3 regions of the Pseudomonas sp. B21-048 genome follow, and region 2 is predicted to be linked to each of the others. Evidence: predicted binding sites of a transcription regulator. Region 2 holds the regulator's gene; each other region holds the start of a gene.
What was found. The regulator sigma-54, encoded in region 2, starts transcription at its own class of promoters, with help from an activator protein. The targets are predictions, from matches to a motif close to ANTGGCATNNANNTTGCTNT.

Region 1: a site for sigma-54 is predicted at 1,354-1,373, ahead of nirB (nitrite reductase large subunit NirB). Genes of this name have one in related genera too.
Region 3: a site for sigma-54 is predicted at 1,298-1,317, ahead of flgB (flagellar basal body rod protein FlgB). Genes of this name have one in related genera too.

What each region holds. Positions count from the first base shown of each region.
Region 1 is NZ_CP087168.1:2,937,214-2,940,489, reverse strand. It holds gene LOY56_RS13935 (DUF6124 family protein) at 191-550, opposite strand; gene nirB (nitrite reductase large subunit NirB) at 1,409-3,276, shown strand, end outside.
Region 2 is NZ_CP087168.1:920,192-923,467, reverse strand. It holds gene lptA (lipopolysaccharide transport periplasmic protein LptA) at 1-134, shown strand, start outside; gene lptB (LPS export ABC transporter ATP-binding protein) at 134-859, shown strand; gene LOY56_RS04070 (RNA polymerase factor sigma-54) at 1,044-2,537, shown strand; gene hpf (ribosome hibernation-promoting factor, HPF/YfiA family) at 2,617-2,925, shown strand; gene ptsN (PTS IIA-like nitrogen regulatory protein PtsN) at 2,938-3,276, shown strand, end outside.
Region 3 is NZ_CP087168.1:4,110,853-4,114,128, reverse strand. It holds gene LOY56_RS19365 (chemotaxis protein CheV) at 1-126, shown strand, start outside; gene cheR (protein-glutamate O-methyltransferase CheR) at 173-1,000, shown strand; gene flgB (flagellar basal body rod protein FlgB) at 1,360-1,767, shown strand; gene flgC (flagellar basal body rod protein FlgC) at 1,771-2,214, shown strand; gene flgD (flagellar hook assembly protein FlgD) at 2,230-2,919, shown strand; gene flgE (flagellar hook protein FlgE) at 2,951-3,276, shown strand, end outside.

The DNA of each region.
Region 1 (3,276 bases), 2.0 Mb from region 2:
AAAAGCGCACGGATGTTAACAAACTGTTGCCCTGTGGCGCCCAATCGATGGCCAGTCGGCATGCGCCAAAAGGTCGCGGCCAGAGCAAGCACCGAGAAACCTGTGGCGAGGGAGCTTGCTCTCGCTGGGCCGCGCAGCGGCCCCAAAAAAGGAACCGCTGCACAACCCTGCGTCAGTGACTCACTCACCATTACTCAGGCGTATTAATGTGATCCAGCACCCGGTTCGCCGTGATCTCCGCGACCATGATGCTGTTCGAAATACCCAGCAGGGCGTGACGCGACTCACCCTCCAGATGATCGACCAACTGATGGACCATCACATCGACCGAGGCCAGCGTCTCGACCAGAAAAATCGCCAGGGTTTCGCTAGTCGCTTCCGGGTCCACGGCAAATAGCTTGCTGGGTTTACGCGCGGTGGCTTTGATGTCGGCAATCGAGTTGAGGTGATAATCGAGGGCGCGTTCGGCGGCCTCGTTGAGTTTTTTTGAACCGGGTTCGTAGGGGGATATCGGATCGGTGTCCGGTGGGTTTGGCGTAACCTTGAACATAAGCTGGCTTCTCTGATTGGGTGCCAACCCTTCTGCTGCTAAACGAGAGGGAGGCAGCTGTACGCAGGTTAGCAGACCGGGGAAGCTAGCAAAGCCGGCGCGCCCGAAGGCGCCCTGCGCACAACCACCATCAAGTGCAGGCATGGTAATGCCTGACTGACAAGAGCTTGTGCACCTTGCTTGTAACCCCAGGCTGCTAAACCCGATCACTGATGGGCAGTGACACGAATCAAGTTACCGAGCAACCCCAAGGCGCACAAGCCGGCGGATTCTGGCGTAAGCGTAGGCAGCGGCGCAAGATCTTGTAGCTTGCAGGAAGTAACCTTGAGGACGCTTAAACAGGATCCTTTAATCAATGTTGAATGATCTGACGCGCACGTCCTACAAGCGGTGAAAGCCTCGAAAAAACCGCTACATGCACTTTTATAAAGCGCGATGCCATAAAAACGTGCACCTGCCGCGATCGGTTCCCTGAGTTTTCCCCTCTGTCAGTACCCACTCCTCTGTTGCCAATGATCCGCGCAACCACGTCTGAAATCCTGTCAAAACACGTCTGTTCTGGGTCGCCAGCCTGTTTCCCGATTGTTCAATCGCAAGTTTTGCAACGCGGATGAAGTATCGACCCACCGGCTGGCACAAAGGCTGCATTGATCCCCTCAGGTCCATCGAAAACAGATGGGCAGCCCACTCGATCAACGAAGATCGACCGGCCGAGCAGGTCGTGGGCAACATCGGTGGATCCGGCGAAGGCGCCAGGTCGAACACCGCGAAGAACAGGCAAAGACGCCTGAAACCGAGAGGTTTCAGGCGTTTTTTTTGCTTTTTTTAACCGTGATTGGCTTTGGCTGGGTGCTTACTATGAATTCCAATGTTGCCGCGTTGAACAAACTGCAAACACTGATCGTGATCGGCAATGGCATGGTCGGCCACCATTGTGTCGAGCAGCTCATCGAGCGCGGCGCCCTCGACCATTACCGCCTGCATGTCTTCAGCGAAGAGCCGATGCGCGCCTACGACCGGGTGCATCTGTCCGAGTATTTCGGCGGGCGCGATGCCGAGTCGCTGGCCCTGGGCGAAGCCTCTCTGTACCAGACGCCGGGCGTCACCTTGCATCTGGGCGTGCCGGTGCTGGAAATCGACCGCAACCGCCGTCAGGTGATCACCGCACAAGGTTGCGTCTCGTACGACAAACTGGTTCTGGCCACCGGCTCTTATCCTTTCGTGCCGCCTATTGAAGGTGCGGAAGGTGACTCGCGCCTGGTCTATCGCACCCTCGAAGACCTCGACGCGATTCGTGCCGCGGCAGCCAATGCCCGGCGTGGTGTGGTGGTCGGCGGTGGCCTGCTCGGCCTGGAAGCGGCCAACGCTCTGAAAAGCCTGGGCCTGGAAGCGCATGTGGTGGAATTTGCCCCCCGCCTGATGCCGGTGCAGCTGGACGAGCAGGGTGGCTTGGCGCTGAAAGCGCAAATCGAGCGACTCGGCGTGGGTGTTCATCTGTCCCGTGGCACGCAGTCGATCAGTGCTGGCGAGCAGTACCGCTACCGGATGAATTTTGCCAATGACGAATTCCTCGAAGCCGACCTGATCGTGTTCTCCGCCGGCATCCGCGCGCAAGACGCGCTGGCCCGCCAATGTGCGCTGGACATCGGTCCACGTGGCGGCGTGGTGATCGACGATCAATGCCTGACCAGCGACCCGAACATCTATGCCATCGGCGAGTGCGCCGCCTGGAATGGCAGCCTCTTCGGTCTGGTCGCCCCCGGTTACCAGATGGCCCGTGGCGTCGCGTCGCTGCTGTGCAATCAAGCCACCGAGCCGTTCCAGGGCGCCGACATGTCGACCAAGCTCAAACTGCTCGGCGTCGATGTCGGTTCCATCGGCGATGCTCACGCCCAGACGCCGGGTGCGCGCAGCTATCAGTTCATCGATGAAGCGACAGCCAGCTACCGCCGCCTGGTGGTGGATGCTGACAGCAAGCGCGTGCTCGGCGCGGTGCTGGTCGGCGACAACAGCTATTACGACACCCTGCTGCAATACATGCAGAACGGCATTGCCTTGCCGTCGGAACCGGCCAGCCTGATTCTGCCATCGTCCTCCGGCGCACCAACCCTGGGCCCGGGCGCGTTGCCCGAGTCAGCGACCGTGTGCTCGTGCCATAACGTCACCAAGGGCTCGATCTGCTCGGCCATCGACGGTGGCTGCACCGACCTCGGCCTGCTCAAGTCGCAGACCAAGGCTTGCACCGGTTGCGGTGGATGCGCAGGGCTGCTCAAGCAAGTGTTCGAGCATGAATTGATTGCTCGCGGCGTCAGTGTCGACAAAAGCCTGTGCGAACACTTCGCCTACACCCGTCAGGAACTTTATGCGCTGGTGCGGGTAGAGGGGGTGATCACCTTCGAAGAACTGCTGGCCAAGCACGGCCGCGGCCACACCGGTTGCGACGTGTGCAAACCGGCGGTGGGTTCGATTCTCGCCTCGTGCTGGAACCAGCCGATCATGGACGTCTCGCTGGTACCGTTGCAGGACACCAACGACACCTTCATGGCCAACATGCAGAAAAACGGCACCTATTCGGTGGTGCCGCGCATCGCCGGGGGCGAGATCACCGCCGACAAGCTGATCGCAATCGGCGTGGTGGCGAAGAAATACGACCTCTACACCAAAATCACCGGCGGTCAGCGCATCGACTTGTTCGGCGCGCAGCTGCATCAGTTGCCGGACATCTG
Region 2 (3,276 bases):
AAATCGTCTACGACACGGTCAAAAAGCTTGCGAGTGCCGGTCGCGCCACGGGCAACAAGGTCACCGAAGCGCGTCCTCGCATCGACATGGTGATCCAGCCGAAGAAGAAAACCGACGAGCAAAAGGCCCAGTAATGGCAACTCTGAAAGCTCAGCATCTGGCCAAGAGCTACAAGAGCCGTCAGGTCGTGCGCGACGTCAGCCTGTCCATCGACAGCGGTCAGATCGTCGGCCTGCTTGGTCCTAACGGTGCCGGTAAAACCACTTGCTTCTATATGATTGTCGGCTTGGTGCAGGCCGATCAGGGCCGCGTCCTGATCGATGACCTGGACGTGAGCCACCAGCCTATGCACGGTCGTGCGAAGGCGGGTATCGGTTATCTTCCGCAAGAAGCGTCGATCTTCCGCAAACTGTCGGTGGCCGACAACATCATGGCCATCCTCGAGACCCGCAAGGAACTCGACAAGGCCGGTCGTCGCCAGGAGCTGGAAAGCCTGCTGCAGGAATTTCACATCCACCACATACGCGACAACCTCGGCATGAGCCTGTCCGGTGGTGAACGCCGCCGCGTGGAAATCGCCCGGGCGCTGGCCACCAATCCGAAATTCATCCTCCTCGACGAACCCTTCGCCGGTGTGGACCCTATTTCGGTGGGCGACATCAAGCAGATCATTCATCATCTCAAGGCCAAAGGCATTGGTGTGCTGATCACGGACCACAACGTCCGTGAAACCCTGGATATCTGCGAAACCGCCTACATCGTCAACGATGGTCAACTGATCGCTGAAGGTGACTCCGCCACCATCCTGGCCAATGAACTGGTCAAGGAAGTGTATCTGGGTCATGAGTTCCGCCTGTAAGCACTCAGGTGCCCGGGCCGCCGAGAGAGCGCTGACTTCAATAAAAAATCAATAACTTTTTATTGTTACAGCGCTCTAGGCAAACACTTCAGTTTCGGGCATATAATTTGCTTATGTTTGGCGCTTCGGCGCCCTGTAGTGGATGGCGCATGTGCGCCGGCGAATAAGGTGTTAAGCCCCTGCCATGAAACCATCGCTAGTCTTGAGAATGGGCCAGCAGCTGACGATGACACCGCAGCTGCAACAGGCCATCCGCCTGCTCCAATTGTCGACCCTGGACCTGCAACAGGAAATCCAGGAGGCCCTGGAGTCCAATCCGATGCTCGAACGCCAGGAAGAAGGCGACGACTTCGATAACGCCGACCCCTTGGCCGATAGCGCCGAACAGAAACCCAACGCCGACATTCAGGAACCCTCCTACCAGGAAACCGCCCCAACGGTGGATAACCTCGAAGAAGGCGACTGGAATGAGCGCATTCCTAACGAATTGCCCGTCGACACGGCCTGGGAAGACGTCTACCAGACCAGCGCCAGCAGCCTGCCGAGCAACGATGACGACGAGTGGGATTTCACCACCCGCACATCGGTCGGTGAAAGCCTGCAAAGCCATTTGCTCTGGCAACTGAACCTGGCACCGATGTCCGACACCGATCGCCTGATCGCCGTGACCCTGATCGACTGCATCAACAATCAGGGATACCTGGACGAAACCCTCGAGGAAATCCTCGAAGCGTTCGACCCGGAACTGGACATCGAACTGGACGAAATCGAAGCCGTCCTGCACCGCATCCAACAATTCGAACCCGCCGGCATCGGTGCTCGCAACCTCGGTGAATGCCTGCTGCTGCAACTGCGCCAGCTGCCCGCCAAGACCCCTTGGCTGGCCGAGGCCAAGCGCCTGGTCACCGACTACATCGACCTGCTCGGCGGCCGCGACTACAGCCAGCTGATGCGCCGCATGAAGCTCAAGGAAGATGAACTGCGTCAGGTCATCGAATTGGTCCAGAGCCTCAACCCGCGCCCGGGCTCGCAGATCGAGTCAGCCGAAGCCGAATACGTCGTGCCCGATGTGATCGTGCGCAAGGACAACGAGCGCTGGCTGGTGGAGCTGAACCAGGAGTCGGTACCACGCCTACGGGTCAACGCCCAATACGCCGGTTTCGTACGTCGTGCCGATACCAGCGCTGACAATACCTTCATGCGCAATCAGCTGCAGGAAGCTCGTTGGTTCATCAAGAGCCTGCAAAGCCGCAATGAAACCCTGATGAAAGTCGCCACCCAGATCGTCGAGCATCAGCGCGGCTTTCTTGAATACGGCGACGAAGCCATGAAGCCGCTGGTGCTGCATGACATCGCCGAAGCGGTGGGCATGCACGAATCGACGATTTCACGGGTGACCACGCAAAAATTCATGCATACCCCACGGGGCATCTATGAACTGAAATACTTTTTTTCCAGTCACGTCAGCACCTCCGAAGGCGGTGAATGCTCGTCCACGGCGATTCGCGCGATCATCAAAAAACTGGTTGCCGCGGAAAATCAGAAAAAGCCGTTGAGTGACAGCAAGATCGCTGGTTTACTGGAGGCACAAGGCATTCAGGTAGCCCGTCGCACCGTCGCCAAGTACCGCGAATCCCTGGGGATCGCGCCTTCCAGCGAACGGAAGCGGTTGATGTAACCGCCGGGCTCGCCACAGCGTTCCAGTGGCAGGCATTTCTGCCTGCCGCTTTATGCACTGGCAACGAAGGAGAAGCTGTATGCAAGTCAACATCAGTGGACACCAACTGGAAGTGACCGAACCCCTGCGCACCTACATCGGCGAAAAACTCGACCGATTAGAGAGGCATTTCGACAAGATCACCAATGTGCAAGTCACGATGAACGTCGAAAAACTGCTGCAGAAAATCGAAGCCACGCTGCATATTCCCGGCGGAGAAGTGGTCGCCAATGCCGAGCATACGGACATGTATGCCGCCATCGACCTGCTGACCGACAAGCTGGATCGCCAACTCAAAAAGCATAAGGAAAAGACCCAGAGCCTCCTCCAGGGCGCGACCGGTCGCTAACACCCCCAATCCATGATCCGACTAGAAACCATCCTGACCCCCGGCCGTTCCCAAGTGAACGCGCCGGGTGGCAGTAAAAAGAAAGCCCTCGAGCAAATTGCCAACCTTATCCACCGCGAAGTACCGGATCTGGAAATGCAGGACGTCTTCGAGGCCCTGATTGCCCGTGAGAAACTCGGTTCTACCGGTTTCGGCAACGGCATCGCCATCCCCCACTGCCGGCTCAAAGGCTGCACCTCGCCAATCAGTGCGCTGCTGCACCTGGAAGCCCCTATCGATTTCGACGCCATTGATGGCGCCCCGGTTGACCTGCTGTTTGTGCTGCTGGTCCCGGAAGCCGCCACCGATGCA
Region 3 (3,276 bases), 2.5 Mb from region 2:
TTGTCGGGTGTGTTCAATCAGGCGATGGTCAAGAAAGTCGGTGCCGATGACTTCCTGGCCAAGTTCCGTCCTGATGACTTGGCATCCCGGGTGGTCGACCGGATCAAAGCAGCAGATATCAGCTAGGGGCGCTTTGCCCCTGGCGGTCAACATGATTTAAGAGGCCGCATCATTGTCTACGGGTAATTTGGATTTCGAACAGTTCCGGGTCTTCCTGGAAAAAGCCTGTGGCATTTTGCTTGGTGAAAACAAGCAATACCTGGTCTCGAGCCGTCTCAACAAACTGATGGAACAGCAGGGCATCAAATCGCTGAGTGAGCTGGTTCAGCGCATCCAGACCCAGCCGCGCAGCGGTTTGCGCGAGATGGTGGTGGATGCCATGACCACCAACGAAACCCTGTGGTTTCGTGACACGTATCCGTTTGAAGTCTTGAAGAACAAGGTATTGCCTGAAGCCATCAAGGCAAGCCCCGGCCAGCGCCTGCGGATATGGTCGGCCGCGTGTTCATCGGGCCAGGAACCGTATTCGTTGTCGATGTCCGTCGATGAGTTCGAGCGGGTCAACATGGGCCAGTTGAAGGCGGGGGTGCAGATCGTTGCCACCGACCTGTCCGGCACCATGCTGACCAACTGCAAGACTGGCGAGTACGACAGCCTGGCCATCGGCCGCGGCTTGTCGCCCGAGCGCCTTCAGCGTTACTTCGACCCGAAAGGGCCGGGGCGCTGGGCCATCAAGGCGCCGATCAAGAGTCGGGTGGAATTTCGCTCGTTCAACTTGCTGGACAGCTACGCGAGCCTGGGCAAGTTCGACATCGTGTTCTGCCGCAACGTGCTGATCTACTTCTCTGCCGAGGTGAAGAAAGACATCCTGTTGCGCATCCACAGCACGCTGAAGCCAGGCGGTTATCTGTTCCTTGGCGCATCCGAAGCGCTGAACGGTTTGCCGGATCATTACCAAATGGTCCAGTGCAGCCCGGGGATCATTTACAAGGCGAAGTGATTCGTTGGTGGCATAAAAAAACGGGAGTCCTCATGGGGCTCCCGTTTTTTTGTGTCTGATCCTCATAGACGCCGCATCACCTGTAGGAGCGAGGCTTGCCCGCGAAAGCGGTGTGTCAGACAACATCATCATTGACTGATACACCGCTTTCGCGGGCAAGCCTCGCTCCTACAGATGATTGGGTATTGCCTGTGAGAAAGCGGCAGAAAAGCGGCAGGTGGCGGAAATCGGTTGCCGCTTTTCTGGCATTGCCGTCTCGCCATTGCGGGCAAAGCCCCGGTTTACGGGCTTTTTTGAATTGGCACGCCGCTTGCTATGTCCATCGTACGAAAAATCAGGTCACCCGAAGGTTTCCCGACATGAGCATCAGCTTCGATAAAGCGCTCGGTATCCACGAACAAGCCCTGGGCTTTCGCGCTCAGCGCGCTGAAGTCCTGGCCAACAACATCGCCAACGCCGACACCCCGAACTACAAGGCTCGGGATCTGGACTTCTCGAAAGTGCTCGCCGAGCAGAACGAGAAAACCAAAAACGGCAACTTCGCCTTGAACATGACCAACAGCCGTCACATCGAAGCTGAAGGCTTGGGCAACGGCGATGAGTCGCTGATGTATCGCACGCCGATGCAGCCCTCGATCGACCAGAACACCGTGGACGCCCAGCTGGAACAATCGAACTACGCGGAAAACGCGGTTAACTTCCAGGCCAGCTTCACCCTGCTCAACAGTAAATTCAAAGGGCTGGTGTCAGCCCTGCGCGGAGAGTAATCCATGTCCCTATCCAGTGTTTTCAACATTGCCGGTAGCGGCATGAGTGCCCAGACCACTCGCTTGAACACCGTGGCCTCGAACATCGCCAACGCCGAGACCGTCTCGTCGAGCATCGACCAGACTTACCGTGCCCGTCACCCGGTGTTCGCCACCATGTTCCAGGGTGGCCAAAGCGGCGGCAGCGATTCGCTGTTCCAGAACCAGGACGCGGCCGGTCAAGGCGTGCAAGTACTGGGCGTGGTCGAAGACCAGAGCAACCTTGAAGCGCGCTACGAGCCGAACCATCCGGCCGCCGATGCCAAGGGCTACGTCTATTACCCGAACGTCAATGTCGTCGAAGAAATGGCCGACATGATTTCCGCGAGCCGTTCGTTCCAGACCAACGCCGAAATGATGAACACCGCCAAAACCATGATGCAGAAGGTCCTGACCCTCGGTCAGTGATAAGGGGCGATTCACATGAGCGTTATCAGCGATGTTCTGGCCAACTCTTCGGTCACGACCACGACCAACAAGGACAGCCTGACCTCTGCCGCTACCGGCGGGCAAGAACTGGGCAAAGACGCGTTCCTGCAACTGCTGGTCACCCAGCTGAAAAACCAGAACCCGCTCGATCCTCAGGACAACAGCGAATTCGTGGCACAGCTGGCGCAGTTCAGTAGCCTGGAAGGCATTACCACGCTGAACGACACGGTTACCGGCCTTGCCAGCAGCTATAACTCGTCGCAAGCCTTGCAGGCTTCTTCGCTGGTGGGCCGTTCGGTCATCGCGCAGACCGACAAAACGGTGGTTGATACCTCCAAGAGCCTCAACGGTACCGTCGTGATGCCGACATCGGTTGCTGCTGCCACCGTCAAGATCAGCAACTCGGAAGGCAAAACCATCCGCACCCTCGACCTGGGCAGTCAAAGTGCCGGCAACGCCAGTTTCATCTGGGACGGCAAGGACGAGGCGGGCGCGGTGGCACCGGCGGGTACTTACACCTTCGGCGCGACGACCAGCATCGACGGCACGAACACCTCACTGATTACTTACCTGCCGGCAACGGTCAACAGCGTGACCATCAGCCAGACCGGCGGTGAGTTGATGCTGAACCTGGCAGGCATGGGCAGCGTTGCCCTGTCCCAAGTTCAAACCATTGGTCTATAGAGCCGACTAGCACGGCACAAAGGAGTGGAATATGTCTTTCAATATCGGCCTTAGCGGTCTCTATGCAGCCAACAAACAACTGGACGTGACCGGCAACAACATCGCCAACGTCGCGACCACCGGTTTCAAATCCTCCCGTGCAGAATTCGAAGACGTGTACTCGGCCACTCGCCTGGGTACCGGCAGCAAGACCGTCGGTAACGGCGTGCGTCTGGCCAACGTTTCCCAGCAGTTCAGTCAGGGCGACGTGAACAATACTGGCAACGTGTTGGACATGGGCATCCAGGGCAACGGCTTCTTCATCCTCAGCGACAATGGTTCCCTGAGCTACACCCGTGCCGGTGCGTTCAAGACCGA